DNA from 3 places in the Streptomyces griseoaurantiacus genome. Region 3 is predicted to be linked to each of the others. Evidence: predicted binding sites of a transcription regulator. Region 3 holds the regulator's gene; each other region holds the start of a gene.
What was found. Region 3 encodes HspR, which represses chaperone genes until heat shock. Its sites were predicted from a motif close to TTGAGNNNNNNNNNCTCAA; they were not measured.
Positions count from the first base shown of each region.

Region 1 (9,597 bases), 1.0 Mb from region 3:
CATTCCTGACTCGTCTACCAAGGGCCCGGGTGACGTCCCGTCACGGGAGGAGGGTCGTCCCGGTACGGCTCCCGACCCTCCCAGTGACGCTGGGCAGTGGCCCCACTTCGCCCGGCCCGCCACCCGAAGGAGTGAACCCCGGCGGGGAGTTGGCGGGCAAGTTCCTCCGGCCTGTGCCACGACGGTCCGCGGCGGGCCGGTTGGACGTCGGCGCCGCGCTTTGGCAATATTCGCCGCCACGTTTCACCGGATGCTGTCAATCGGTGCCAAAACCGGCGGTGGGAGCGGGTGTCCGTGCCCGTCCGGCGGCGAATGGCGGGCTTTTGCGGACCCTGTGAAGGGCTCGTGCAGACTGGCCGGATGCGTACGGAACTCATCTCGGAGCCCGCGGGTCCCGACCGCCCCAACGAGGACTTCACCGCCCTCGCCCTGCCCGCCTCGGGACAGGGCGGCGCGCTGGCGGTGCTGGACGGGGTGACCCCGCCGGCGGTCGCGCCGGGGTGCGCGCACTCGGTGCCGTGGTACTGCGCCCGGCTGGGCGGCGCCCTGACCGAACTGTCCGTTTCCCGACGGGATCTGACGCTGCCCGGGGTGCTGTCCGCGGCGATCTCCCGCACGGCGGAGGCGCACGCCGCGACCTGTGACCTTTCTCACCCGCGCACGCCTCAGGCGACCGTCGCCGCGGCGCGCTGGGACGAGGCGGTCGTGGAGTACCTGGTCCTGTGCGACGCGGTACTGCTGCTGGAGGCGCCGGACGGCACGGTCACCCCGGTCCTGGACGACCGCCTGGCCCGGCTGCCGCGCGCGGCGCTCAGGTCGGCGGCGGTGGTGGACGGGACGCTGCGCAACAAGGAGGGCGGCTTCTTCACGGCGGCGGCCGACCCGGCGGTGGCGCGACGGGCGGTGAGCGGAGCCGTGCCGAGGGGGTCCGTGCGCGCGGTGGCCGCCCTGTCGGACGGGGCGGCGCGGTGGACGGAGACGTTCGGCGAGGGCGACTGGGCGGAGCTGTTCGCGGTGGTGCGCGGGCGGGGCGCGGCGGCGCTGGTGGAGCGGGTGCGGGAGCTGGAGCGGGGGGACGCCGAGGCCCGCGTCCGGCTGGGCGGGGCGAAGACGCACGACGACGCGACCGTGGTGTTCGTGGAGCTGTGAGGGCGGGCGCCGGCCAACGGGGCCGGCGGGCTACGGGTCCGGCGGGCTACGGGTCCGGCGGGCTACGGGGCCTCCTCCTCCCGTCCGGAGATCCCCTGGTTGAGCTCGCGCAGCAGCCTCGCCAGTTCGGCCACCTCGCGCGCGTCCCAGTGCGCGAGCTTGCGCACGTACCGCGCCCTGCGCGCCACCCGCACACTGGCGACCCGGCGGCCGCCCTCCTCGGTGAGGTGGACGAGCCAGGCGCGGCCGTCGGCCGGGTCGGGCTCGCGGGCGACGAGGCCGAGGTCCTCCAGTGCCCGGAGCTGGCGCGACATGGTGGCCTTGCCCACCCCGACGAAGGCGGCGAGGTCGGTGGCCCGCTGCCGGCCGCACTCCTCCAGCCGGACGAGGAGTCCGTACGCGGCGGGTTCGAGGTCGGGGTGCACCTCGCGGGCCATCTCGCCCTGCTGGGACCGGGCGCGCCGCATGAGAACGGTCAACTCCCTCTCCAGGGCGAGGAATTCGGGCGGGGCCTGGCCTCCGCCGTCCACGACCGGTGCCGTCCGGACGGCGCCGGTTCCGTCCTGACTCGTTCCGTCCTCGTGCACGTCCGCACTCCCGGGCTGGTTCCGCTTGTTTCGCCGTACTGAAAGTTTCCGCCACGCGTGGCCGTCGCCGCAGTTCCGCCAGTATTTCGCAGGCGTAGACCATCGGCGGCCCCCGGCCCCCCTTCCCTGTCCGGGTCTACGTGCGTAGCGTCGTCCGCCGCCAGGACCTTCCACCGAAAAATGACATGCGCACGCCAGACCGAACCACCGACCCCACTCGGAGGAAGTCATGCCCGTGCACAAGCGGAGATCCCGCGCCCCGCGCCTCGTCGCCGCGGCGCTCGCCCTCACGGCACTCCCCCTGCTCGCCGCCCACCCCGCCGGGGCCACCGACGCCGCCGCCCCCGCTCGCGGCACCGCCCACATGGGCATGGGCGTCCTCGCCCACGACGGCCGGGGCGGCACCCCCGCGCCCACCGCCGCCACCCAGACCGAGGGCGTGGACGTCTCCGGCCACCAGGGCAGCGTCTCCTGGTCCACTCTCTGGAACAGCGGCGTGCGGTGGGCCTACACCAAGGCCACCGAGGGGACGTACTACACCAACCCCTCCTTCGCCCAGCAGTACAACGGCTCCTACGACGTCGGCATGATCCGCGGCGCCTACCACTTCGCGACCCCGGACACGACGTCCGGCGCCGCCCAGGCCGACTACTTCGTCGACCACGGCGGCGGCTGGTCCCGCGACGGCAAGACCCTGCCGGGCACGCTCGACATCGAATGGAACCCGTACGGGGACGCCTGCTACGGCAAGTCGGCCGACGGGATGGTGAGCTGGATCCGGGACTTCCTGAACCGGTACAAGGCGCGCACCGGCCGGGACGCCGTGCTCTACACGGCCACGAGCTGGTGGACGCAGTGCACCGGCGACTACGGCGGCTTCGGCGCCACCAACCCCCTGTGGATCGCCCGCTACGCCTCCTCGGTCGGCACCCTCCCGGCCGGATGGTCCTTCCAGACCATGTGGCAGTACACGTCCTCGGGGCCCACGGTCGGCGACCACGACAAGTTCAACGGCGCCCTGGACCGGGTGCGGGCGCTGGCGAACGGCTGAGGGCCCCGAGAGGGGGCCCTCGAACGACAGGGCGACAGGACAAGGGGGCGGCGGGGCGGGGGGTTCCCGCTCCGCCGCCCCCTCGCTCGGGTGAGGGCCGTCCTCACGTCACTCAGGTGACGGCCGTCCTCACGCGGCGGCCGGCACCGTGTCCGAGGCGACGTCCGCCGGCGCCAGGGCGAGCTCCAGCACCTGCCGGACGTCCGTGACCGGGTGCACGTCCAGCTTCTCCAGCACCTCGGCCGGCACGTCGTCCAGATCGGCCTCGTTCCGCTTGGGGATGATCACCGTCGTCACGCCCGCCCGGTGCGCCGCGAGCAGCTTCTGCTTCACGCCGCCGATCGGCAGCACCCGCCCGGTCAGCGAGACCTCGCCGGTCATCGCCACGTCCGTGCGGACCAGCCGCCCGCTCAGCAGCGAGGCCAGCGCCGTCGTCATCGTGACACCGGCGCTCGGGCCGTCCTTCGGCACCGCGCCCGCCGGGAAGTGGATGTGCACGCCCCGGTCCTTCAGATCGCCCACCGGCAGTTCCAGCTCCGCGCCGTGCGAGCGCAGGAAGCTCAGCGCGATCTGCGCCGACTCCTTCATCACGTCGCCGAGCTGACCGGTCAGGGTCAGCCCCGCCGCGCCCGTCTCCGGGTCGGCCAGCGAGGCCTCCACGAACAGCACGTCGCCGCCCGCCCCGGTGACCGCGAGCCCGGTGGCGACACCCGGCACGGCGGTCCGGCGCTCGGCCGGGTCCTGGGCGGACTCGGGCACGTGGTGCGGCCGTCCGATCAGCGCGCGCAGATCCTCCGCGCCGACCGTGAACGGCAGCTCGCGGTCGCCCAGTTCGTGCTGGGCCGCGACCTTGCGCAGCAGCCGGGCGATCGACCGCTCCAGGGTGCGCACGCCCGCCTCGCGGGTGTACTCCCCGGCCAGCCGGCGCAGCGCGCTCTCGTCGATCGTGACCTCCTCGGCGGCCAGGCCCGCCCGCTCGAGCTGGCGCGGGAGCAGGTGGTCGCGGGCGATGACGACCTTCTCGTCCTCGGTGTAGCCGTCGAGCCGGACCAGTTCCATCCGGTCGAGCAGCGCCTCCGGGATGGCCTCCAGGACGTTGGCGGTGGCCAGGAAGACGACGTCGCTCAGGTCGAGTTCGACCTCCAGGTAGTGGTCCCGGAAGGTGTGGTTCTGCGCGGGGTCGAGGACTTCGAGGAGGGCGGCGGCCGGGTCGCCCCGGAAGTCGGAGCCGACCTTGTCGATCTCGTCGAGGAGGACGACCGGGTTCATCGAGCCGGCCTCCTTGATCGCCCGCACGATGCGGCCGGGCAGCGCGCCGACGTAGGTGCGCCGGTGGCCGCGGATCTCCGCCTCGTCGCGCACACCGCCGAGGGCGACGCGGACGAACTCGCGCCCCATCGCGTGGGCGACGCTCTCGCCGAGCGAGGTCTTGCCGACGCCGGGCGGGCCGACGAGCGCGAGCACGGCGCCGCCGCGCCGCCCGCCGATCACGCCGAGCCCCCGCTCGGTGCGGCGCTTGCGCACCGCCAGGTACTCGGTGATCCGCTCCTTGACGTCCCCAAGGCCGGAGTGCTCGGCGTCGAGCACCGCCTTGGCGCCCTGGATGTCGTAGGCGTCCTCGGTCCGCGTGTTCCACGGCAGTTCGAGGACGGTGTCCAGCCAGGTGCGGATCCAGGAGCCCTCGGGGGACTGGTCGCTGGACCGCTCCAGCTTGTCGACCTCCTTGAGCGCGGCCTCGCGGACCTTCTCGGGCAGGTCGGCGGCCTCGACGCGGGCGCGGTAGTCGTCGGACTCCTCGCCGTCCTTCTCGCCGCCCAGATCGCGCAGTTCCTTGCGGACGGCCTCGAGCTGGCGCCGCAGCAGGAACTCGCGCTGCTGCTTGTCGACGCCCTCCTGGACGTCCTTGGCGATCGTCTCGGCGACGTCCTGCTCGGCGAGGTGGTCGCGCAGGTGCTGGGTGGCGAGCTTCAGGCGGGCGACCGGGTCGGCGGTCTCCAGGAGCTCCACCTTCTGCTCGGTGGCCAGGAAGGGCGAGTAGCCGGAGTTGTCGGCGAGCGCGGCGACGTCGTCGATGGCCTGCACCCGGTCGACGACCTGCCAGGCCCCCCGCTTCTTCAGCCAGGTGGTGGCGAGGGCCTTGTACTCCTTCATCAGCTCGGTGACGTGCCCCGGCAGCGGCTCGGGCACGTTCTCGGCCACGCGGGTGCCCTCGACCCACAGCGCGGCGCCCGGGCCGGTGGTGCCGGCGCCGATCCGCACCCGGCTCCGGGCGCGGACCAGGGCCCCGGGGTCGCCGTCCGCCAGCCTGCCGACCTGCTCGACGGTGCCGAGCACGCCGGTGGCGGCGTAGGTGCCGTCGATGCGCGGGACCAGCAGCACCCGGGGTTTGCCGGGGGTGGTGCCGGCGGCGGCCTGGGCGGCCTCCACGGCGGCGCGCACCTCGGAATCGCTCAGGTCCAGCGGGACGACCATGCCGGGCAGCACGACCTCGTCGTCGAGCGGCAGGACGGGAAGGGCGGAAGGCGCGTCCGGAGACGACGGGGAGGACACAGTCTCAGCAGCCATGATCTTCCTCTCGACATCGAAGTTGAGCTATGCCGACTCAATGCATGTGAGCCCCCGAATGTTCCGCCGGCCGCGTTCGCCCACAGCGATCAGACCCCGGCACCCTCGTGACGTCGGCGGTTCCGCGCCCGCCCGGGGCGAAAACCCTCCGGGTCGCCCCCGCCCGTCGCCCACAATGGCCCCATGTCCCACCCCGACACCGAGGCCCCCGTCACCCTCGACCACCGCACCGGCCCGCACGGCGAGATCACCCTGCGCCGGCACGGCGCCCATCTCCAGATCATCGCCAACGGCTGCTTCCTCATGGACACCTCCGACGGCCGCTCCGAACGCCGACTCGTCGACGCCGCCCTCGAAGCCCTCGAAGCCCCGGCCGCCCCCGGCGGGAGCCGCCCCTCTCCCGCCGTCCTGATCGGCGGCCTCGGGGTCGGGTTCTCCCTCGCACACGCCTCCGCCGACCCCCGCTGGGGACCGATCACGGTGGTCGAACGCGAGGCGGCCGTCATCGACTGGCACCGCGCGGGCCCGCTCTCACCCCTCACCGCCGACGCCCTCGCCGACCCGCGCACCCGCATCCTCGCGGCGGACCTCGTCGCTTACGTCAATGAGACATCGGACACATACGACGCCCTCTGCCTGGACATCGACAACGGCCCCGCCTGGACCGTGACCGAGGACAACGAGACCCTCTACTCGCCCTCCGGACTGGCAGCCTGCGCAAGGGTGTTGAGGCCCGGCGGGGTGCTCGCCGTGTGGTCCGCGCAGCCCTCTCCGGAATTTGAAGGAACTCTACGGAATGCCGGGTTCCAGCAGGTGCGTACCGAAGAGATCCCCGTTGCCCGGGGCGTTCCCGACGTGGTCCACCTGGCAGTCCGCCCTGGATAGCCGAGCCGGTGTTACTGCCCGTACGCTGCTCCCCTGACGCGGATCATTCAAGGAGCAACGACGCGTCTCCGCAGACATGGGATCACCCCACGGATTCCGGAAAGCAACCCCAGGGGCGGGCGATGGAGCAGACACACACCTCCCACAACGGCACGGCGACGACGAACGGCGCTCAGCGCCGGGTCCTGGTGGTCGAGGACGACCAGACGATCGTCGACGCCATCGCGACCCGTCTGCGCGCCGAGGGATTTCTCGTGCAAACGGCGGGCGACGGCCCGTCCGCGGTGGACACCGCCGAGGCCTGGCAGCCCGACCTGCTCATCCTCGACATCATGCTGCCCGGCTTCGACGGGCTCGAGGTCTGCCGCCGCGTGCAGGCCCAGCGCCCGGTGCCGGTGCTCATGCTCACCGCGCGGGACGACGAGACCGACATGCTGGTCGGGCTCGGCGTCGGCGCCGACGACTACATGACCAAACCGTTCTCCATGCGGGAACTGGCCGCCCGGGTGCACGTGCTGCTGCGCCGGGTGGAGCGGGCCGCGCTCGCCGCGACCACTCCCCGCTCGGGCATCCTCCGCCTGGGCGAACTGGAGATCGACCACGCGCAGCGGCGGGTCCGGGTGCGCAGCGAGGACGTCCACCTCACGCCCACCGAGTTCGACCTGCTGGTGTGCCTGGCCAACACCCCGCGTGCCGTACTGTCGCGCGAGCAGCTGCTCGCCGAGGTCTGGGACTGGGCGGACGCGTCCGGGACGCGGACCGTGGACAGCCACATCAAGGCGCTGCGGCGGAAGATCGGTGCGGAGCGGATCCGCACCGTGCACGGTGTGGGCTACGCGCTGGAGACGCCGACGCCCTGAGCGGACTTTCCCACCCGGCTCCCGACCCCCGGCCCCGGCGACGGCGCCGCCGGACCCGCGGGAGCCGGGCAGCCGAAGGGGGCTGGAAGCGATGAGCGGTGCCGGTGGCACGCGCCGGGGCGCGGTCCTCGCCCGCCTGGCGGGGCGCAGGGCGGGCGCGCGGAACGCGAGAGCCGCGGGGCGCGGAACGCGCCCCGGACGCGGCCAGGCCGGCCGGAGCGCCGGGCGCGGCCCGAGGGCGGGAGGCACGGCCGGGTACGGCGCGGATCCCCGCCCCCGGCGCGGCGTGTGGCCCTTCTCCGTCAAGACGAAGCTCGGCACGCTGGTCGTCGTCTCCGTCTTCATCACCACCGGTCTGCTGATGATCGCCGTGCGGACCGCGACGGAGCTGCGCTTCATCACCGTCTTCTCGGTCATCGCCACCCTGCTGATCACCCAGTTCGTGGCGCACTCGCTGACCGCCCCGCTGGACGAGATGAACGCGGTGGCCGGCTCCATCTCGCACGGCGACTACACCCGCCGGGTGCGCGAGAACCGCCGTGACGAGCTGGGCGACCTCGCGCAGACGATCAACCGCATGGCCGACGAGTTGGAGGCGCAGGACAGCCGGCGCAAGGAACTGGTGGCGAACGTCTCCCACGAGCTGCGCACGCCCATCGCGGGGCTGCGCGCGGTCCTCGAGAACATCGTGGACGGTGTCACCGAGGCCGATCCGGAGACGATGCGCACGGCGCTGCGGCAGACCGAGCGGCTCGGCCGGCTGGTGGAGACCCTGCTGGACCTCTCCCGCCTGGACAACGGCGTCGTCCCGCTGAAGAAGCGCCGCTTCGAGGTGTGGCCGTACCTGGCGGAGATGCTGAAGGAGGCCAACATGGTGGCCTCCGCACGCGCGGGCATCGCCTCGGGCTCCGGCGGCCACACCCGCAAGGACGTCCATCTGCACCTCGACGTGCATCCGCCGGAGCTGACCGCGCACGCCGACCCCGAGCGCATCCACCAGGTGATGGCCAACCTCATCGACAACGCGGTCAAGCACAGTCCGCCGCACGGCCGGGTGACGGTCAAGGCGCGGCACGGGCAGCTTCCGGACTCGCTGGAGCTGGAGGTCCTGGACGAGGGCCCCGGCATCCCGCGCTCGGAGTGGCACCACGTCTTCGAGCGGTTCAACCGGGGCGCCGTCCGCTCCCCGCACGGTCCCGGCAGCGACGGCGGCACGGGGCTCGGGCTGGCGATCGCCCGCTGGGCGGTGGATCTGCACGGTGGCCGGATCCGCGTGGCCGAATCCGAGCGGGGCTGCCGCATCCAAGTCACCCTTCCAGGGCTCCCCTCTTCACCAAGTTGACGTAAAGTGCGCAGCGGAGCCGCATGATCACCGGCACTCCGGGAATCCGCAGGACGGTACGGAGAGCCGCTGCCGGAGCCACCGGGCCGCCGCCCACGGCGGTGGACGGACGGGCCCCGCGCGCGCACCGGGAGCCCCCGGCGCCGCCACCGCGGCTCCAGCGGGACGGCGCCGGCGCGCCGCTCCCTCGGGCTCCCGTACCCTTTTCGACCGTAACCGCGCTTGTTTCCCGCCAATTCCAGCGGCGAAACACGGTTTTGAATGTGATGTACGTGACGATGAACCGGCCCGACCTCTCCTTCCCGGGCGCGGAGGCGTAGCCTTTATTCCCGCTGTCCATCACCTTGTGAAGCGGAAGAGGGCGGTTGCCGCCGTGTCGCCACAGTCCCCCAGTAACTCGAGCATCTCCACCGAGACCGACCAAGCCGGGAAGAACCCCGCGGCCTCGTTCGGGGCCAATGAGTGGCTCGTCGACGAGATCTATCAGCAGTACCTCCAGGACCCGAATTCGGTAGACCGCGCCTGGTGGGACTTCTTCGCGGACTACAAGCCCGGAGCGGCCTCCGCCCCGGCTTCGGCGGGTGACGCGGCCGCGGGGGCCGCGCGCACCACCACCGCTCCCACCCAGGCCGCCCCTGCGCAGCCCGCGGCCCCGGCCCAGCGCGCCGCGCAGCCGGCCGCCGCCGCGCCCGCGCAGCCCGCCCGGCCCGCGGCCGCACCCGCCGCCGCACCGGCCGAGCAGGCCGCGAAGCCCGCCGCCGCCCCGAAGGCCGCTCCCGCGGCCGCCAAGGCGACGCCGGCCACCGAGGCCCCCCAGGGCCCCGAGTACGTGACGCTGCGCGGTCCCTCCGCGGCCGTGGCGAAGAACATGAACGCCTCGCTGGAGATGCCCACGGCCACGTCCGTGCGCGCGGTCCCGGTGAAGCTGCTCTTCGACAACCGCATCGTCATCAACAACCACCTCAAGCGGGCCCGGGGCGGGAAGATCTCCTTCACCCACCTCATCGGCTACGCGATGGTGCAGGCCATCAAGGCCATGCCGTCGATGAACTGGCACTACGCGGAGAAGGACGGCAAGCCGACCCTCGTCAAGCCGGAGCACGTCACCTTCGGCCTGGCCATCGACCTGGTGAAGCCCAACGGCGACCGCCAGCTCGT
Region 1 covers NZ_CP108326.1:4,976,341-4,985,937, reverse strand. The annotation lists gene OHB09_RS22320 (sensor histidine kinase) at 1-3, opposite strand, end outside; gene OHB09_RS22315 (hypothetical protein) at 361-1,149, shown strand; gene OHB09_RS22310 (MarR family winged helix-turn-helix transcriptional regulator) at 1,212-1,736, opposite strand; gene OHB09_RS22305 (lysozyme) at 1,966-2,787, shown strand; gene lon (endopeptidase La) at 2,917-5,352, opposite strand; gene OHB09_RS22295 (spermine/spermidine synthase domain-containing protein) at 5,536-6,237, shown strand; gene OHB09_RS22290 (response regulator transcription factor) at 6,360-7,097, shown strand; gene OHB09_RS22285 (HAMP domain-containing sensor histidine kinase) at 7,384-8,439, shown strand; gene OHB09_RS22280 (multifunctional oxoglutarate decarboxylase/oxoglutarate dehydrogenase thiamine pyrophosphate-binding subunit/dihydrolipoyllysine-residue succinyltransferase subunit) at 8,813-9,597, shown strand, end outside.
Region 1: lon (endopeptidase La) is a predicted target of HspR. The motif match lies at 5,375-5,393, and genes of this name have one in related genera.

Region 2 (9,597 bases), 2.2 Mb from region 3:
TTCCACGTGCCGATCCCCGCAGAAGGCGGCGGCGTGCCCGACCCGTACGCGCTCCTGGAGACCGTCCGCCGGGTCCGCGCCGAGGGCGGCGACCCCCGCATCCTCGTGCTCTCGGCCGCCGACGACCCCACCGGCACCGTCGCCCCGCCGGACCTCGTGCACGAGACCGTGGAGGCGGCCGCCGCCGAGGACCTGCACCTGATCAGCGACGAGACCTGGCGCGACACCCTGCACCGGCCGGAGGAGACCGTCCAGTTCAGCCCCGCCGAGATGCTCCCCGACCGGGTCACCGTCCTCACCGACCTGGCGGGCCCCTTCCTGCCGCCCGGCTGGCCCGCCGCCGTCGCCCACTTCCCCGGCACCCCCGACGGAGCCGGACTGCGCGCCCGCGTCCTGGACGTCCTCACCGCGCTCGGCGCCCGCGTCGCCGACCCGGTCGCCGCCGCGGCCGCCCGCGCCCTCGACGAACCCGCCGACGTCACCGCGCGCCGCACGGCCGCCGTCCGCCTGCACGCCCGTGTGGCCGCCGCCGCGCACGCCACGGTGATCCGCGCCGGCGCCCTGGCCCGGCCCCCGGCCGCCGGACGGCACCTGTACGCCGACCTCGAACCGCTGCGCCCCGGCCTCGCCGCCCACGGCGTCGGCGACGCCCAGGAACTGGAGGAATTCCTGAGCGCCCGTCTCGGCCTGCCCGTGCCCGGCGGCCACCGGTTCGGCGACGACCTGGACGCCCTGCGCGTCCGCCTGTCCACCGGCCCGCTGCTCGGCCCCGGCCCCGAGGAGCGGCTGCGCTGCCTCGACGCCCCCGACCCCGTGGAATCGCCGCACGTGCGCGAGGCGTTGATCCACCTGGGCACGGTCCTCGCGGACCTGCGCCGGGACGCCAGGCCCGGCCGCCCCCCACCCCCCGGCAGCGAGGACTGAACCCGACGAAGCACGCGACGAAGCCCAGCGATGGGAGCCCCTCGATGACGCAGAAGTCCGAGCCGACCACCAGACCCCTCACCCCGCCGGACGAGGACACCGTCTCCGTCCCCGGACCGGAGGGGCGGACGCGGCCCCCGCTCGCGCCCCCCGCCGGCCCGCGCCCCCCGGCCGAGCCGCGCCGCTGGCCCCGCTCCTTCGCAGACCGGCTGACGGTGCCCCTCGTCAGCGGCCCCGGCCCCTACGCCCGGCTGCTGCGCGAGGGGGCGCTGTACCCGCGCCCCGAGACGCTGAAGGACGTCCCCCTGCTGCCGTACGAGCCCGGGCCGCTGCCCCCGGCCGGTCCCGGCACCGTCGCGGTCACCTGGGCCGGGCACGCCAGCTGGGTGATCCGCATCGGCGGCCTCACCGTGCTCACCGACCCCGTCTGGTCGCGCCGCATCCTCGGCACCCCCGCCCGCATCACCCCCGTCGGCGTGCCCTGGGAGAGCCTGCCCCGCGTGGACGCCGTCGTCATCAGCCACAACCACTACGACCACCTCGACGCCCCCACCCTGCGCCGGCTCCCGCGCGACACCCCGGTCTTCGTGCCGGCCGGCCTCGGCCGCTGGTTCCGGCGCCGCCGGTTCACCCGCATCACCGAACTCGACTGGTGGGAGGCGGCCGAACTCGGGGGAGTGCGCTTCGACTTCGTCCCCGCACACCACTGGTCCAAGCGCGGCCTCACGGACACCTGCCGCACGCTGTGGGGCGGCTGGGTGCTCACCGCGCCCGAGGGCCGCCGCATCCACTTCGCGGGCGACACGGGCTACGGCCACTGGTTCCGCGCGATAGGCCACCGCTACCCCGGCATCGACCTCGCGCTGCTCCCGATCGGGGCCTACGACCCGCGCTGGTGGCTGCGGGACGTCCACTGCGATCCCGAGGAGGCGGTGCAGGCCGCGATGGACCTGGGGGCGCGGCGGATGGCGCCGATGCACTGGGGCACCTTCGTGCTGTCCGCGGAGCCGGTGCGGGAACCGCTGACCCGGGTCCGCGCCGCCTGGGCGGACACCGGCCGTCCGCGCGAGGACCTGTGGGACCTCCCGATCGGCGGCTCGGCGGTGCTGGACTGAGCGCCGCCGGGCCGCCGCACGGTCTCAGCCGGTGGCCCGGCGCACCCGCCGCCACAGGGCCGGCGCCGCGCTGATCACCACCGTGAGCAGCACCGCGGCCAGCACCCCCTCCCACGGCTCGGGGAACAGCGAGCCGCCCAGGATCCCGATGAGCTGGTACGTCAGCGCCCAGGCCAGGCACGCGGGCAGGCAGCCCCGTGCGAACGTCCGCATCGGCATCTTCGCCATCAGGCACGCCAGCATCACCGGTATGCGCCCGGCCGGCACCAGCCGCGACAGCGTCAGCACCGCGACCTCGTGCTCGCCCAGTTTCTCCTGCGCCTGCTCCAGCCGCTCCTCGGGCGCCCGCGCCCGCAGCGCCTCCAGCCACCGGGAGCCGTTCTTCGAGTGCATGCCGCGCCGCCCCAGCCAGTACAGCGTCACATCACCGAGGAAGGCGCCGAGCGCGGCCACCAGGAAGATCAGCAGCAGTGCGAAGGGCGCTTCCTGGTGGAAGGCCACCACCGCCGCCGTGCTGACCAGCGCCCCGGTCGGCACCACCGGCACCAGCGCCCCGATCAGCACCAGCAGGAACAACGAGGGATAACCGAACGCCTGTTGGTCGGGAGTGGTGGGCAGCATCGTGGGGACGAGGGCGAGCGCCTTCACGGGGCGCCCTCCGCGCCCCGCGCGCCCCCCGCACTTCCCGTGCCCTCGGCGTCCTCGGCACGTGCCGCGTCCTCGGCACCTCCCGTGTCCGGTCCGCCCGTGCGGACGCTCTCGCCGTGCCGCAGCAGATGCACCCTGACGTCCGGCGCGTGCAGCGCCGCCTGACGCACGAACTCCGCGCCCGGCGTGTGGAACTCGTGCGGGCGCACCGCGTCCATGCCGATCGGCCAGTACGTCCCGTAGTGCACCGGCACCGCGCTGCGCGGCTCCAGCCGGGCCAGCGCCTGGGCGGCCCGCCCCGGATCGAGGTGCTCCTCGCCCAGGTGGGGGCCCCAGCCGCCGACCGGCAGCAGCGCCACGTCGACCGGCCCGACCTCCTTCGCCATCGACTCGAACAGCCCGGTGTCCCCGGCGAAGTACGTCCGGGAGGCACCCTCGACGACGAAGCCGAGCGCGGGGGAGCGGCGCGGCCCGAAGGGCAGCCGGCGCCCGTCGTGCCGGGCCGGCACCGTCCGCACCCGCACCTCGCCCACCCGGGTCTCGTCACCGGGGGCGACCTCGGTGAGCCGCAGATGCCTGAGCCGGCGCAGACCGGGCACCTGACGTGGGGCGCCGCGCGGCACGAGCACCCGGGTACCGGGCGCGAGCCGCGCCAGGGAGGGGACGTGCAGATGATCCGCGTGCAGGTGGGAGACGAGGACCAGGTCCGCCAGGGCGGCGTCCGGCGGGGGCGGTGCGCCCCGGCGGCGGCGCAGATGCGCGAGCCGGCGGGCGAAGAGGGGGTCGGTCAGCACGCGCGTGCCGGAGTCCTCGACCGTACAGGTGGCATGACCCCACCAGGTGATCTCCACCGGCACTCCCTTTGCTCCCCTCGTGCGACTCCCCCCGAGCCTACGCGCAGCGGTAGGGTCGGCGGCGAAACCCTGAGGTGAGGGGGGACACCATGGGAGACCCGCGTACCGCCCCGGACTTGCCGCGCCCCGGCTCCCCGGTTCGCCGCGCGAGGGGGGCGGAGGCCACGCCCCTGAGAGTCGCGGCGATCGCCAGCCTGACCCCGCTGGAGGAGCTGGACGCCGACCCCTTCCTCGTCGACTCCCGCAGCCAGCACGCGATGTGCGCGCGCTGGGCGGCGGAACGGGGCTATGTGATCACCCGGGAGCTCCTCGTCCGGGGCCTGCGCCCGGACCACGGGGCGCTCTGGTCGGACGTCGAGGCGGGCCAGGTCGACCTGTTCGTCGCGCCGAGCCGGCGGGTGCTGGAGCGGGCGCTGGCCTCGGTGGAGGAGTTCGCGGCCGAGTGCGCGCGCCGGGGGGTGCGCATGGAGACCGTCGGCCGGGCCGAGCCCGCCTACGACGCGGACGCGAAGGCCCGCGTCCACCGACGCCTCTCGATGCCGACGGCGGGCTACGACGGCCGCTGACGGGGCCGCCCGCGCACCCGCCCGCCCGCACCCGGGGCAGGGGCGGCGGGGGCCGGCACCGCGCCTGTGGCACGCTGATGCGAAGGCGCGGGCGACCCGCGGCCGGAGAGCGAGGTAGCGGAACGGTGCGGCGCGAACACTGGCGGAGCCTGTTCCGCGGCGCCCTGCGGAGCATCACCGTATGGGCCGTCTCCACCCTCACGATGCTTCTCCTCGCCGGAATCCTGCCCGACTTCAAGCTCCAGTCGGACACCGGGGACAGCGCCACCCGCATCGCCGTCACCGCCGCCGCCGGAGCCGGCGTCTTCGGCCTGCTCTCCGCCCTGGTCTGGCCGCTCCTGGTCCGGCTCCTCCTCCTCGTCCCCGCCCTCGTCCTCGGCCTGCTCGTCTTCTTCCTCAACGGCTCCCTCCTCCTCGTCGCCCTCCGGCTGAACCCCTCGGGGCGCGGCGAGGCCGCCCCGGAGACCGCCGTGGTGGTCGCCGCCGTGATGTCCGCCGTCGCCTCGGCGACCGGCGCCGCCCTCGCCGTGCGGGACGACGACGCCTACCGAAGACGCCTGTACCGGCTCGCGGACCGCCGGCGCCGCCGCGCGGCCGCGCGGACCGGGCCGTCCTCCCCGGGCACCGTCTTCCTCCAGCTCGACGGCGTCGGGCACGACGTGCTCACCGACGCCGTGCTCAAGGGCCTGATGCCCACCGTCGCCGGCTGGCTGGGCGTGGGCGCGGGCACGCCGGGCGTCCCCGCCGCACGCCGGGACGGCAGCGAGGACGCCGTCGTCACCCCCGCCACGGTCCCCGGCACCGCGCCCGCCCAGGACGCCGCCGCGAGTGCCCCCACCCACCGGCTGATCCCCTGGCGCACCGACTGGTCCAGCCAGACCGGCGCCAGCCAGCTCGGCATCCTGCACGGCTCCAACCACGACGTCCCCGCCTTCCGCTGGTACGAGAAGGACACCGGCGAGACCGTCGTCGCCAACCGGCCCACCAGCGCCGCCGATCTCCAGCGCCGGGCCGAGGAACGGGCCGGGCACGCCGGCCTGCTGGCCGTCGACGGCGCCAGCCGCGGCAACCTCTTCAGCGGCGGCGCCGGCGAGCAGGCCCTGGTGCTGTCCATCGCCATCCGGCGCCGCGGCCGGGCGAACCGCTCCCGCGCGGGCTACTTCGCCTACTTCTCCGACCCCGCCAACGCCGTGCGCACCGCCCTGTCCTTCGTGGCCGAGGTGTGCCGCGAGATCACCGAGTCCACCCGCGCCCGGCTGCGCAAGGAGCGGCCCCGGGTGGGCCGGGGCGGGCTCTACCCCCTCATCCGCGCCTTCGCGACCGTCGTCGAACGGGACGTCGTCGTCGCCGCGGTGATGGGCGACATGCTGGCCGGCCGCACCGCCGTCTACGCCGACCTGGTCGCCTACGACGAGGTCGCCCACCACTCGGGTCCGCACAGCAGGGACGCCGGGAAGGTGCTCGCCCGGCTCGACCGGGCCCTCGCCCTCATCGCGCACGTCGCCGAGCGCGCACCGCGCCCGTACCGCATCGTCGTCCTGTCCGACCACGGCCAGAGCCCCGGCGAGACCTTCCAGACCCGCTACGGCCTCGGCCTCGGCGACCTGGTCCGGGCCGGCTGCGGACTGCCCGTGCCGCGCCGGGCCCAGCGCACCCACAGCGGCGCCGAGGCCCGCGCCGCCGTACGGGCCGCGCTGCGCCGCCCCGTGGAGGAGGACACCGACCGGCCGCGGCACACCGCCTGCGTTCCCGCCCGCCAGGACGGCCGGCCCGCGCCCCGCCCGGCGGGCGAACCCGTGGTGCTCGCCTCCGGCAACCTCGGCCTCGTCTCCTTCCCGGACGTGCCGCACCGGATGAGCAAGGAGGAGATCGACCGGCGCCACCCCGCGCTGCTCTCCACCCTCGCCAACCACCCCGGCATCGGCTTCCTCCTGGTGCGCAGCGAGGAGCACGGCGGGGTGGTGCTCGCCGCGCACGGCGCCGAGGTGCCCGTGGACGAGCTGAGCGAGGCGCACCCCGGCCCGCTCGCCGACTTCGGCCCCGGCGCCGCCGAGGCCGTACGGCGCACGCACTCCTTCCCGCACACGGCCGACATCATGGTCAACTCCTGGTACGACCCGGCCGAGGGCGAGGTGCTCGCCTTCGAGGAGCAGATCGGCTCCCACGGCGGCCTCGGCGGCGCGCAGGGGCGGCCCTTCCTGCTGTCGCCGCTGGAGTTCAGTCCGCCCGTCGCGGAGGGTGCCGAGCTGGTCGGCGCGGAGGAGGTGCACCGGGTGCTCGCCCGCTGGCTGCGCGAGTGCGACGGCCCGCAGATCCCGCTCGGCCCCGGCCGGGGCACCGTCGTCCCCCGGCCCGCCGGGCGGGACCGCGCGGCCACCGGCGACGACGCCGACGAGCGGGCGGCCTGAACGAGCGGGTGCGTCGCACGGGAATGTGATCGGATGGGGCCGGTACCCGTGCAGGGAACCAGCTGAACCACCTCGTTCACCCGGTCCGCACCGGACCGCACCGTCTCGAAAGAAGGACGCACAGTGGCAACCACGCGCACCGCGCACACCGCCTGGGAAGGCAACCTGCTCGAGGGCAAGGGTGTCGTCACCTTCGACTCCTCCGGCATCGGCGAGCAGCCGGTGACGTGGGCCTCGCGCGCCGAGCAGGCCAACGGAAAGACCAGCCCGGAGGAGCTCATCGCCGCCGCGCACTCGAGCTGCTTCTCCATGGCGCTCTCGCACGCCCTGGCCGGCGCCGGCACCCCGCCCACCAGGATCGAGACGAAGGCCGACGTCACCTTCCAGCCGGGCACGGGCATCACCGGCATCCACCTGAGCGTCGAGGGCACCGTCCCGGGCCTGGACGCCGACGGGTTCGCCGCCGCCGCCGAGGACGCCAAGAAGAACTGCCCGGTCAGCCAGGCGCTCGCCGGCACCGAGATCACCCTCTCGGCGAAGCTCGCCTGACGGTTCGCCGACACCATCGAAGCCGCGTTCCCGCACCCGGGGGCGCGGCTTCCGCCGTCCGCGGGGTACCCGGCCGCCGGGCGTCCGGGGGGCGGGAAGGGGCCGAAAGATGGGTTGACAATGACCCGCTCAAGTTTTGTGCTGGTAGGTAGGGCACGCAGGAGGGGCGCGGGGACGGAAACCGGTCGGAAGGGGTACGGCGATGACGCGTGCGGTCGGGATCGATCTCGGAACGACGAACTCGGTGGTGGCGGTACTGGAGGGCGGTGATCCCACGGTCGTCGCCAACGCGGAGGGCGCGCGGACGACCCCCTCGGTCGTCGCCTTCGCGAAGAACGGGGAGGTCCTCGTCGGGGAGGTCGCCAAACGGCAGGCGGTGACGAACGTCGAGCGCACCGCGCGCTCCGTCAAGCGGTACATGGGCGACCCGCACTGGCACTTCCCTGAGCAGGGCTCCGTGGACGGCACCCGCTACCGGGCGCAGGAACTCTCCGCCCGCGTCCTGCAGAAGCTCAAGCGCGACACCGAGTCCTACCTCGGCGAGGACGTCACGGACGCCGTGATCACCGTGCCCGCCTACTTCGACGACACCCAGCGGCAGGCCACCAAGGAGGCCGGGGAGATCGCCGGCCTCACGGTGCTGCGCATCATCAACGAGCCGACGGCGGCCGCGCTCGCGTACGGGCTGGACAAGGAGAACGAGCAGACCGTCCTCGTCTTCGACCTCGGCGGCGGCACCTTCGACGTGTCCCTCCTGGAGATGGGCGACGGCGTCATCGAGGTCAAGGCCACCAACGGCGACACGCACCTGGGCGGCGACGACTGGGACCAGCGGGTCGTGGACCACCTCGTGAAGCGGTTCAAGGCGCACCACGGCGTCGACCTCGGGGCCGACAAGATGGCGGTCCAGCGGCTGCGCGAGGCCGCGGAGAAGGCCAAGATCGAGCTGTCCAGCTCCTCCGAGACGACGATCAACCTTCCCTACCTCACCGCCTCGTCCGCCGGCCCGCTGCACCTGGAGGAGACGCTCACCCGCGCCCAGTTCCAGGACCTCACCGCGGACCTGCTGGAACGCTGCAAGGGTCCCTTCCACCAGGCCGTCAAGGACGCCGGGGTGAAGCTCTCCGCCATCGACCACGTCATCCTCGTCGGCGGCTCCACGCGGATGCCCGCCGTCACCGAACTGGTCAGGGAACTCACCGGCAAGGACCCGCACAAGGGCGTCAACCCCGACGAGGTCGTCGCCGTCGGCGCGGCACTCCAGGCGGGCGTCCTGCGCGGCGACGTCAAGGACGTCCTCCTCCTCGACGTCACCCCGCTGTCCCTCGGCATCGAGACCAAGGGCGGCATCATGACCAAGCTCATCGAGCGCAACACCACGATCCCCACCCGGCGTTCGGAGATCTTCACCACCGCCGCGGACAACCAGCCCTCCGTGGGCATCCAGGTCTACCAGGGCGAACGCGAGATCGCCGCCTACAACAAGAAGCTCGGCGTCTTCGACCTCACCGGCCTGCCGCCCTCCCCGCGCGGCGTCCCGCAGATCGAGGTGGCCTTCGACATCGACGCCAACGGGATCATGCACGTCTCGGCGAAGGACCTCGCGACCGGGCGCGAGCAGAAGATGACCGTCACCGGCGGCTCGGCCCTCCCCAAGGAGGACATCGACCGCATGATGCGCGACGCGGAGAGCTACGCGGAGGAGGACCGCGAGCGGCGCGAGGCGGTCGAGACGCGCAACCAGGCGGAGCAACTCGTCTACCGGACGGAGAAGTTCGTCGGGGAGAACGAGGACCGCGTACCGGCGGACGTCAAGGCGGACGTGGAGTCGGCGGTGACGGACCTGAAGGCCCTGCTGAACGGCGAGCCCGACACGGCCGCCCTCCGGGCGGGGGTGGAGCGACTCGCGACGGTGAGCCAGCGGGTGGGACAGGCGATGTACCAGGAGAGCGGGGCGGCGACCGCCTCCGGACCCGAAGCCGGTCCCGGTGCCGAACCGTCGGAAGGCGCCGAGGGCGTCGTGGACGCGGAGATCGTGGACGAGGACGGCGGGGACGGCGAGGACGGCGAGGGCGAGGCGCGAAAGGGAGGCGGCAAGGGCGCGGCGTGACCGGGGTGCCCCCCCGGTCACCGAACCCCGGCGCCTCGTCAACTCCCGGGCCGGGCCGTCCCGTCCGGCCGCCGGAACGCCAGCAGAGTGAAACGCGGGTCGGGACGCGGCCGGTCCTGGTCGGGCAGCGCGGCCAGCCGCGTCGCGAACGACTCGGTCGCCGCGTCCCCCGGCGGCAGTGTCATGAACCACCCCCGGCGCAGGTCCGCGAGCGTCCGCCGCGGACTGCGCCCCTGCCCGTGTCCCCGGAAGCCGCCCCGTCCGGCCGGTACGAGTCCCGCCTCCCTCGCGCACGCCGTGACGGTGTCCGCGGCGTCCCGCGCCTCGCTCGGCGGCCGGGAGGCCAGTACCGCGTCGATGTCGCTGCCCACGTTGTGCGCGGCGCCCTTGTCGGCCGTGGTCACCCACACCCCGCCCGGCGCC
Region 2 covers NZ_CP108326.1:6,157,770-6,167,366, forward strand. The annotation lists gene OHB09_RS27255 (aminotransferase class I/II-fold pyridoxal phosphate-dependent enzyme) at 1-924, shown strand, start outside; gene OHB09_RS27260 (MBL fold metallo-hydrolase) at 969-2,039, shown strand; gene OHB09_RS27265 (DedA family protein) at 2,064-2,660, opposite strand; gene OHB09_RS27270 (MBL fold metallo-hydrolase) at 2,684-3,544, opposite strand; gene OHB09_RS27275 (hypothetical protein) at 3,631-4,107, shown strand; gene OHB09_RS27280 (alkaline phosphatase family protein) at 4,311-6,515, shown strand; gene OHB09_RS27285 (OsmC family protein) at 6,639-7,064, shown strand; gene dnaK (molecular chaperone DnaK) at 7,267-9,174, shown strand; gene OHB09_RS27295 (class I SAM-dependent methyltransferase) at 9,213-9,597, opposite strand, start outside.
Region 2: dnaK (molecular chaperone DnaK) is a predicted target of HspR. The motif match lies at 7,179-7,197, and genes of this name have one in related genera.

Region 3 (9,597 bases):
ACCGTCGCCTTCATCCCCGCCCAGGACGACAACCAGGTCGCCCTCGAACTGCGCCACCCCGGGCTCGTGCAGTACCTCATCAAGGTCTTCGAGCACCTGTGGCAGCGGGCGACGCCGCTGATGGACGAGGTCCCCTACGAGTCGACGCCCGAGGGCATCACGGGGGTGCAGCGGTCCATCGCGAAACTCCTGATCGAGGGGCACGTCGACGAGGCGATCGCGCGCCGCCTCGGCATGAACGTGCGCACCTGCCGCGCGCACATCGCCAAGCTCGCGGCCGCACTGGGCAGCGGCAGCCGGGCCCAACTGGGCTATCTGATCGCCCAGTCGGGAATCCTGGAGCGGGACCACTGAGGCCCGCCCGGGAACCGCGCCGGCACCGCCGCGCCTTCCCCCACAGGCCGGCCCGCACCTCCCCGGCACGCCGGCCCGCACCCTCCGCGCGCCGCGGCCCCCGTACGCCCCTCAGCGCGCCGTACGCGCGTCTCCGGCCGGGGCGGGGACCGGGAGGAGCCCGGGGGCGCTCCGAGGGCCGTCCAGGCCCGCCTGGGCGATCCGCACGCCCAACTGGGTCCGGCTCGCCGCCCCCAGCGTCTCCGACAGCCGCGCGATGTGCGCGCGGCAGGTGCGCACGCTGATCCCGAGCCGCTCCGCGACCGCCGCGTCCTGGTGCCCCTCGGCGAGCAGCGCGGCGATGGACCGCTCGCGGTGGGTGATGCCGTCGATGCCGGTCTTGGGCAGCGGCGAGGTGAGCGGGATCGCGAGGCGCCACAGCCGCTCGAAGACGGTGACCAGGTACTCGACGAGCGCGGGGTGCCGCAGTTCCAGGGCCACCGTGCGGTCGGCGTTGGCCGGGATGAAGGCGACCGTGCGGTCGAACAGGATCAGCCGCTCGGTGACCTCGTCCAGCGTGCGCGCCTCGGCCGCCTCGCCCACCAGCTCCAGGTAGGTGTGCAGCCCCTGCCCGTGCCGGGCGACATGGGTGTACAGGTCCCGCATCCGCACCCCGCGCCGGCGCATCTCCAGCCCCCGGTGCAGCCCCTCGGCGAGTTCGTCCTCGCGCCGGATGCCGCCCGGCTGCACGGTGAGCACCTCGGAGACGCAGGCGGCGGTCGCCTCGTCCACCGCCGCCCGGATGCGCGGGAGTCCGTCCAGCACCCGGATCGCGGAGCGTTCGGCCGGGGGCTGCTCACGGCCGCCGAGCCCGGCGTACCACTCCACGGCGGCCACCGCCGCGCCCACCCGGGTGCGGCTGGCGCTCACCTCGGCGTGCAGTCCGCGCAGCAGCCGGGTCATGACCTCCTGCGGCGGGGTCGGGACGAGCCAGTCCATGTCGTCCGGATCGGGGTGCAGCAGCGCCAGTTCGACCAGGCAGGGCACCGGGTCGGCGTCCGTGCGCGGGACACGGCCCCGCCGTACGGCCCGGGAGTACACGTGGTGGCCGGCCTCGCACAGGTCGTCAGCACCGTGCGGATGCGTGTCCGTCCCGTGCACGGCCATCTCCCACCCCTGGCTCCCGCCCTCGACTCTCCGCGCCGTTCCCGGGCTTCCGTACCGCCCGCGGGTTGCCGCGCAGCGCAACTATGCGCGGACCCGCCCGCCTCCGCAACACGGTCCCTTCCCCAACCTGCCCGCGATCCCCGCCGATCAGGCCGGTTTTCCCCTTCCCCTCCGCGACCCGGCGGGGAAGGGCCCGGACAGCGCGGAAGCCCGGCGGTCGGTGACCACCGGGCTCCCTGACGGGCCGTCGCGGGGACGGCGCGCACGCCGCGCGCTACTCGAGACCGAGGTGGTCGCAGCTCGCCTTGTACTTGGCCGTGCACAGCTCCTTGACGGTGTAGATGCTGTCCTTCAGCACCGTCTCCTGGATGTTGTCCTTGGTCAGCGCGACCACCTGGACCAGCATCGCCGGGATCTTCTGGTGCGTCGGACTGTCGACCGAGTCGCGGGTCAGCGCGTCGAACTCGATGGAGCGCCCCTGCACCCTGGCCACCGCCATCTCGGCGGCGTTGGTGGCCTCCTCCGGGTACGGCTTGTAGACGCTCATGTACTGCTGGCCCGCGATGATCCGCTGCACGGCCGACAGGTCGGCGTCCTGCCCGGTGACCGGCGGGATCTTGCCGGCGCCGGCCTCCTTCAGCGCGTCGATGACCGCGCCCGCCATGCCGTCGTTGGCGGAGTACACCGCGGCGATGTTGTCCAGGCCGACCTCGGATATCGCCTGCGACATGTTCCGCTTGGCGTTCTCCGGCTTCCAGTCGACGGTGTCGAAGGACTTGACGATGTTGACCTTGTTCTCGAGTTCGCTGAGCGCGCCCTCCTTGAACTGGCCCGCGTTCGGGTCGGTCTTCGAGCCGTTCATCATGACGATCTTGCTCGTACCGGCCTTGGTGCCGAGCGCCTCGACGACCGCCCGTCCCTGCACCTGGCCGACCAGCTCGTTGTCGAAGGAGATGTACGCGTCGATCGGGCCCCGCGCCAGCCGGTCGTAGGCGATGACGGGGATACCCGCGTCCTTGGCCTTGCGCACGGCGGGCTCGATGCTCTTGGCGTCCACGGCGTCGAGCAGGATGACGTCCACCTTGTCGTGGATCATCCCCTCCATCTGCGCGCTCTGCCGCTCGGCGTCCTGCAGGGCGTTGGCGTAGACGACCTTGCCCTGGTGCTTGGTCAGGACGCCGACCTGGTCCTTGATGATCGGGTAGTCGAACTTCTCGTAACGCTGGTTCTCCTTCTCCGGGAGAAGCAGGCCCACCGTGATGTCGTTGCCCTTCTTCGGCGTCGCGGAGGCGTCGTCGCTGCCCACGCCGTCGATCACGCCGCAGGCGCTCAGGGACAGGGCGGCGGCCGCGGCGGAGAGCGCCAGGAACGTGCGACGCGCGGCGGTCTTGCCGGTGTTACGAGTGTTCACATCAGGTGCCTTCCGGACAGGGGGGGCGTTCGTGAGCCATGTGGCTGAAAGCCAACGCGGACGCGGCACTCACCGTCAAGGAGTACCGGTTAACGACATGGCAACAGCTCCCCTGTGAGAGATCCGTGAATGATCAAGGAGTAACCGTGCTTTTGTCATGCGCCTTGTTCATGCAATCACACCAATGAGCCCGAGTCGCAAGCAGGTTCACAACAACACAGAAACGACGGGGAATCGGGGCAAGCCTCCGGAGGAAGCGCCCCGGGAACGCGAAGAGCCGGGAGACCCTGCGGTCTCCCGGCTCTTTCACCGGATCGCCCCCGAAGGGGCCTGTCCGTCAGTCCGTGGGCTGCGAAGGCCGGCCCTTGGGACGCCACACCACCAGCGCGCTGGTCTGCTGCACCTCCTGGTACGGCACCAGGTCCCGCCGGTACGAGGCGTGCACCGCGGCCTCGCGCTGCCGCATCGTGGCCGCCGCGCCCTCGACCGCCGACTGGAGTTCGGCCACGCGCTGCTGGAGCGCGGCGACCTGGTTCTCCAGTTCGATGATCCGCTTGATGCCGGCCAGGTTGATGCCCTCGTCCTGCGACAACTGCTGCACCTGGCGGAGCAGTTCGATGTCGCGGGCCGAGTAGCGGCGACCGCGCCCGGCGGTGCGGTCGGGCGAGACCAGACCCAGCCGGTCGTACTGGCGCAAGGTCTGCGGATGCAGCCCCGAGAGCTGTGCGGCCACCGAGATGACGTACACCGGGGTTTCTTCCGTCAGCTCGTACGGATTGCGACGACGGCCGGATGTGTCCATGGCGTCCTCATGCTCCCTTCGCGGACTCGAACAGCTCCGCCCGCGGGTCCTCCCCCGCGGTCGCCTCGCGATACGCCTCCAGCGCGTCACGAGCCTTCCCCGACACGTCCTTGGGCACACTCACCTCCACGGTGACCAGCAGGTCCCCGCGCGTGCCGTCCTTGCGGAGCGCGCCCTTGCCCCGGGCGCGCATCGTACGCCCGTTGGGCGTGCCCGGAGGCAGCTTCAGGGTGACCGGCGGCCCGCCCAGGGTGGGCACCCGCACCTCGCCGCCGAGGGCCGCCTCCGCGAAGGTGACGGGGACCGTGACGGTGAGGTTGTCGCCCTTGCGCCCGAACACCGGGTGCGTCCCGACGTGGACGACCACATAGAGGTCACCCGCCGGACCGCCGCGCTCGCCGGGGGCGCCCTTGCCGCGCAGCCTGATCCGCTGCCCGTCGCTGACACCCGCCGGGATACGCACCTGCATGGTCCGCGAGGACTTCGCGCGGCCCGAGCCCTTGCACACCTCGCAGGGGTCCTCGGCGATCAGGCCGCGGCCCTTGCAGTCCGGGCACGGGTCGGTCAGCGAGAAGCCGCCGCCGGAGCCCCGCGCCACCTGGCCGGTGCCGACGCAGGTCGGGCACACGCGAGGTGTGCCGTTCTTGTCGCCGGTGCCCGAACAGGCCTTGCAGGGCTGCTGGCTGGACATCCGCAAGGGCACCGTGGCGCCGTCGACCGCCTCCGTGAAGCTCAGCGTGACCTCGGACTCCACGTCCTGGCCCCGCCGCGGCTGGGTGCGCGTGCCGGTGCCGGCGCCGGCGCCCGCGCCGCCGCGGTTGAACAGGCCCCCGAAGACGTCACCGAGTCCGCCGCCGAAGCCGCCCTGCGCACCGCCACCCCCGCCCTGGGCGCCGCCTCCGAAGAGGTCGCTCAGGTCGAAGTTGAACGTTCCGCCGCCGGCTCCGGGGCCCGGGCGGAAACCGCCGTTGCCGAACAGGGCCCGGGCCTCGTCGTACTCCTTGCGCTTCTTGGGGTCGCCGAGGACGTCGTTCGCCTCGGAGATCTCCTTGAAACGCTCCTCCGCCTTGGCGTTGCCCTTGTTGGCGTCCGGGTGGAACTCGCGGGCGAGCTTCCGGTACGCCTTCTTGATCTCGGCCTCGGTGGCGTCCTTGGGGACGCCGAGGACCTTGTAGTAGTCCTTCTCGATGAAGTCCTTGGTGCTCATCCTCGACGTCCCTCCTTCCTTCCGCGTACGAACTCAGCCCTCGTCCGGGCCACCGTTCTCCTTGTTGTCGACGGCGGTGCCGGCAGCGTCGGCGGCCTCGTCGCCCGCCTCGGCGCCCTCGGCGGAGTCCGCCTTGACCGTCTGCGCGCCGGGCTGCGGCTCGGCGACCGCCACCCGCGCGGGGCGGATGGTGCGCTCACCGAGGCGATACCCCGGCTGCAGAATCGCCACGCACGTCGTCTCGGTGACGTCCGGCGCGTAACTGTGCATCAGCGCCTCGTGGATCGTCGGGTCGAAGGGCTCGCCCTCCTTGCCGAACTGCTGCAGACCCAGCTTGGCCGCCACCGTCTCCAGCGACTCGGCCACCGACTTGAAGCCGCCGACCAGTTCCTCGTGCTCCCGCGCCCGCCCGATGTCGTCGAGCACGGGCAGGAGTTCGGACAGGAGGTTCGCCGTGGCGATCTCCTTGACCGCGACCCGGTCGCGGTCGACCCGGCGCCGGTAGTTCTGGTACTCGGCCTGCAGCCGCTGGAGGTCCGCGGTGCGCTCGCCGAGCGCGGTGCGCACCTGGTCCAGCTGCGCCGTCAGACCCGCCGTGCGGTCACTGTCCCCGGCCGGGGCCGCCGCCCCCTTCTCAGGGGTCCCGGGAGTACCGGGGGCGGCGGCCTTCGGCTCGGCGTCGTCGGAGGTCGCGCCGGAGGGGACGTCGGGCTGCTGCTCTTCGAAGCCCGGGGTCTCCTCCGTCACGCGGCACCGTCCTTGCGCTCGTCGTCGACGATCTCGGCGTCGACCACGTCGTCCTCGGCCTTGGCCTGGCCGGCGCCCGCACCCGCACCCGCCTCGGCGCCACCGGCGGCCTGCTGGGCCTGGGCGTCGGCGTAGAGGGCCTGGCCGAGCTTCTGCGAGACGGCGGCGACCTTCTCCGTGGCGGTACGGATCTCGGTGGTGTCCTCGCCCTTCAGCGTCTCCTTCAGCTCGCCGAGCGCGGTCTCCACCTCCGTCTTCACGTCACCGGGGACCTTGTCCTCGTTGTCCTTGAGGAACTTCTCCGTCTGGTAGACGAGCTGCTCGCCCTGGTTGCGGGTCTCGGCGGCCTCGCGGCGGCGGTGGTCCTCGTCCGCGTACTGCTCGGCCTCCTGGCGCATCCGGTCGACCTCGTCCTTCGGCAGCGAGGAGCCGCCGGTGACGGTCATCTTCTGCTCCTTGCCGGTGCCCAGGTCCTTCGCCGTGACGTGCATGATGCCGTTGGCGTCGATGTCGAAGGAGACCTCGATCTGCGGCACGCCGCGCGGGGCCGGCGGCAGACCGGTCAGCTCGAACATCCCGAGCTTCTTGTTGTACGCCGCGATCTCGCGCTCGCCCTGGTAGACCTGGATCTGCACGGAGGGCTGGTTGTCCTCGGCGGTGGTGAAGATCTCGGACCGCTTGGTCGGGATCGTCGTGTTCCGCTCGATGAGCTTGGTCATGATGCCGCCCTTGGTCTCGATACCGAGGGACAGCGGGGTCACGTCGAGGAGCAGGACGTCCTTGACCTCACCCTTGAGGACACCGGCCTGCAGCGAGGCGCCGATGGCGACGACCTCGTCCGGGTTCACGCCCTTGTTGGCGTCCTTGCCGCCGGTCAGCTCCTTGACGAGCTCGGCGACGGCGGGCATACGGGTCGAGCCGCCGACGAGAACGACGTGGTCGATCTCGCTGAGCTGGATGCCGGCGTCCTTGATGACGTTGTGGAACGGCGTCTTGCAGCGCTCCAGCAGGTCCGCGGTCAGCTGCTGGAACTGGGCGCGGGTGAGCTTCTCGTCGAGGTGCAGGGGACCCTCGGCGGAGGCGGTGATGTAGGGCAGGTTGATCGAGGTCTCGGTGGACGAGGACAGCTCGATCTTCGCCTTCTCGGCGGCCTCGCGCAGACGCTGCAGCGCCATCTTGTCCTTGGACAGGTCCACGCCGTGCCCGGACTGGAACTGCTTGACCAGGTAGTCGACGACGCGCTGGTCCCAGTCGTCACCACCGAGGTGGTTGTCGCCGTTGGTGGCCTTCACCTCGACGACGCCGTCGCCGATCTCCAGCAGCGAGACGTCGAAGGTGCCGCCACCGAGGTCGAAGACCAGGATGGTCTGGTCGTCCTTGTCGAGGCCGTACGCCAGGGCGGCGGCCGTCGGCTCGTTGACGATGCGCAGGACGTTCAGGCCCGCGATCTCGCCGGCCTCCTTGGTGGCCTGGCGCTCCGCGTCGTTGAAGTACGCGGGGACGGTGATGACCGCGTCGGCCACCTTCTCGCCCAGGTAGGCCTCGGCGTCCCGCTTCAGCTTCTGCAGCACGAAGGCGCTGATCTGCTGCGGGTTGAAGTCCTTGCCGTCCAGGTTGATCTTCCAGTCGGTGCCCATGTGGCGCTTGACCGACCGGATGGTCCTGTCGACGTTCGTGACCGCCTGACGCTTGGCGACCTCGCCGACCAGCACCTCGCCGTTCTTCGCGAAGGCGACGACGGACGGCGTGGTCCTGGCGCCCTCTGCGTTGGTGATGACGGTGGGCTCGCCGCCCTCCAGAACGCTGACGACGGAGTTAGTCGTGCCCAGGTCGATGCCGACCGCACGTGCCATGGTGAGTTCCTCCAGCTGACTTGAGTGCAACGGACTCAACCATGCCAGGAGCCCGCCACAGAGTCAAGAGAGGTGAGTGGGCTCGGCTCAACTTTCAAGCGGGCGTGGGCCGCAGGGGACGGTCACCCCTCGGGGGTGCGCGCGACGGGACGGCTCCCGAGGGCCCCCGGGCCTCCGCCCACCGCTCCGGCCCCGCGGTCCGGGCCGCCCGTCCGCCCCCGCTGCGGCGCGGGAACCCGCGTGAACGTGGCGCACTCCTCCGCGCCCGCCGGGCCGCCCCGCGTTCCGGGGCCCGCCCCGACGGCCGGGCGGCGCACCCTCCGGCGCACCAGGCCACAGGCCACGACCGCACCGGCGACGGCCGCCGCCGCGCCCCACGCCGCGAGCGGCGGAGCCCACTCCAGGAACACCAGCACGGCGGGGACGGCCGCCCCGGCGGACAGCACGGCCACCACCACGGCAACGCCCCGGGGGGTGACTCCCGTTCCCCGCAGCCCCCGCGCCCAGCGCAGCCGCACGCTCACCAGCGGCACCGCGCCCAGGGCCGCCAGCACGCTCCCGCCCACTCCCGGACCCCGCCCGGCGAGCACGAGTACCGCGACGGCCGCCGGCACAAACCCCGTGAACAGGGCTCCCCCGCGCCCGGCGGTCACCCGCGCGGGGGCCGCGTTGTGCATCAGGAACCCGGTGAGCGCGGCCGCCAGCACGCACAGCAGCGCGGCCAGCCCGTCGCGCACGTCGGCGACCGCGCACACCCCGAGGGCGAAGGCCATGACGACGCCGGCGGTGCCCATCACCCCGTCGGCGTGGTCGAGGGCCACGAATCCATGGGCGACGAGCACGATCCAGCCGGCGGCGAGCAGACCGGCGGGGACACCGAGGACGTCGTAGGGCACCACCAGGGCCGCAGCGGCCGCCGGCACCCCGAACCGCAGCGTCCGGCGCGCCACGCGCGGCCACCGGCCCCCGGGGCGGGGCCGGGCGGGCCACAGGTCCTCGGCGAAGCCGGTCGCGGCGACGGCCGCCGCCGCGAGCAGCACGCGGGTGACCTCGCCGCCGAGGCGTGCCGCCTCGCTCCACTCACCGGCCCCGATCACCGCGCCGACCGTTCCCACGACCGCGAGTCCGCCCACCACGGGCACCCGCCGTCCGCGCCGCCCCACCACCACGACGCCCGCCCGCAGGCCGGGGCCCCGCAGCAGCGCGCACAGCGCGGCGGCGAGGAGAACGGCGGTGGTGGCGGCCACGATCCCGTAGAGCACGGAGTACACCGTAGGCGCATATGCCGCAATACCGTACGAATAACACGATCCGTTCGTGTGGTCCGTCCACCGTGAGGCCCGCGGTCACGCCTCGGAGCACGGCCGCGGGCACGGCCGCGGGCACCTCCGCGGCCAGGCGCGCCTCAGCGACTCAGATCACCTCGCGTCCGGTTACATTGCGAAGCGGGATGCGGGTAGTCTCAGACGGACTGGATAAGTTACCGCTTAGTAATCTCGAGCTCAGTGACGTCGAGGCCGCCCCAGGAGCCCCAATGCAACTCGCCGCGATCATCGTGTCGCTGGTCCTGATCGTGGTCGGCGTGGCGCTGTTCGGCCGCGCCCTCCTCCAGCTCTACGCCTTCCATCGGCTCGGCCAGTCCGTGCCCGCCGGGACCCGCACCGACGAACCCGTCCAGCGCACGGTCACCGTGGCCAAGGAGTTCCTCGGCCACACCCGGATGAACCGCTGGGGCGTCGTCGGCGTCGCACACTGGTTCGTGGCGGTCGGCTTCCTCACCCTGCTGCTGACCATCGTCAACGCGATCGGGCAGCTCTTCCAGGCCGACTGGCTGCTGCCGGTCCTCGGCGACTGGGCCCCGTACAACGTCTTCGTCGAGTTCATCGGCACGATGACGGTCCTGGGCATCCTCGTCCTGATCGTGGTGCGCCAGCTCTCCCACCCGCGCAGGCCGGGCCGCAAGTCCCGGTTCGCGGGCTCCAACTTCGGCCAGGCGTACTTCGTCGAGACCGTCATCCTCATCGTCGGCGTCTGCATCTTCATGCTGCACGCGCTGGAGGGCGCCCAGCACCACGTG
Region 3 covers NZ_CP108326.1:3,944,148-3,953,744, reverse strand. The annotation lists gene OHB09_RS17650 (hypothetical protein) at 1-354, shown strand, start outside; gene OHB09_RS17645 (helix-turn-helix transcriptional regulator) at 466-1,500, opposite strand; gene OHB09_RS17640 (sugar ABC transporter substrate-binding protein) at 1,775-2,911, opposite strand; gene OHB09_RS17635 (heat shock protein transcriptional repressor HspR) at 3,249-3,713, opposite strand; gene dnaJ (molecular chaperone DnaJ) at 3,721-4,920, opposite strand; gene grpE (nucleotide exchange factor GrpE) at 4,954-5,667, opposite strand; gene dnaK (molecular chaperone DnaK) at 5,664-7,520, opposite strand; gene OHB09_RS17615 (MraY family glycosyltransferase) at 7,643-8,782, opposite strand; gene OHB09_RS17610 (heterodisulfide reductase-related iron-sulfur binding cluster) at 9,055-9,597, shown strand, end outside.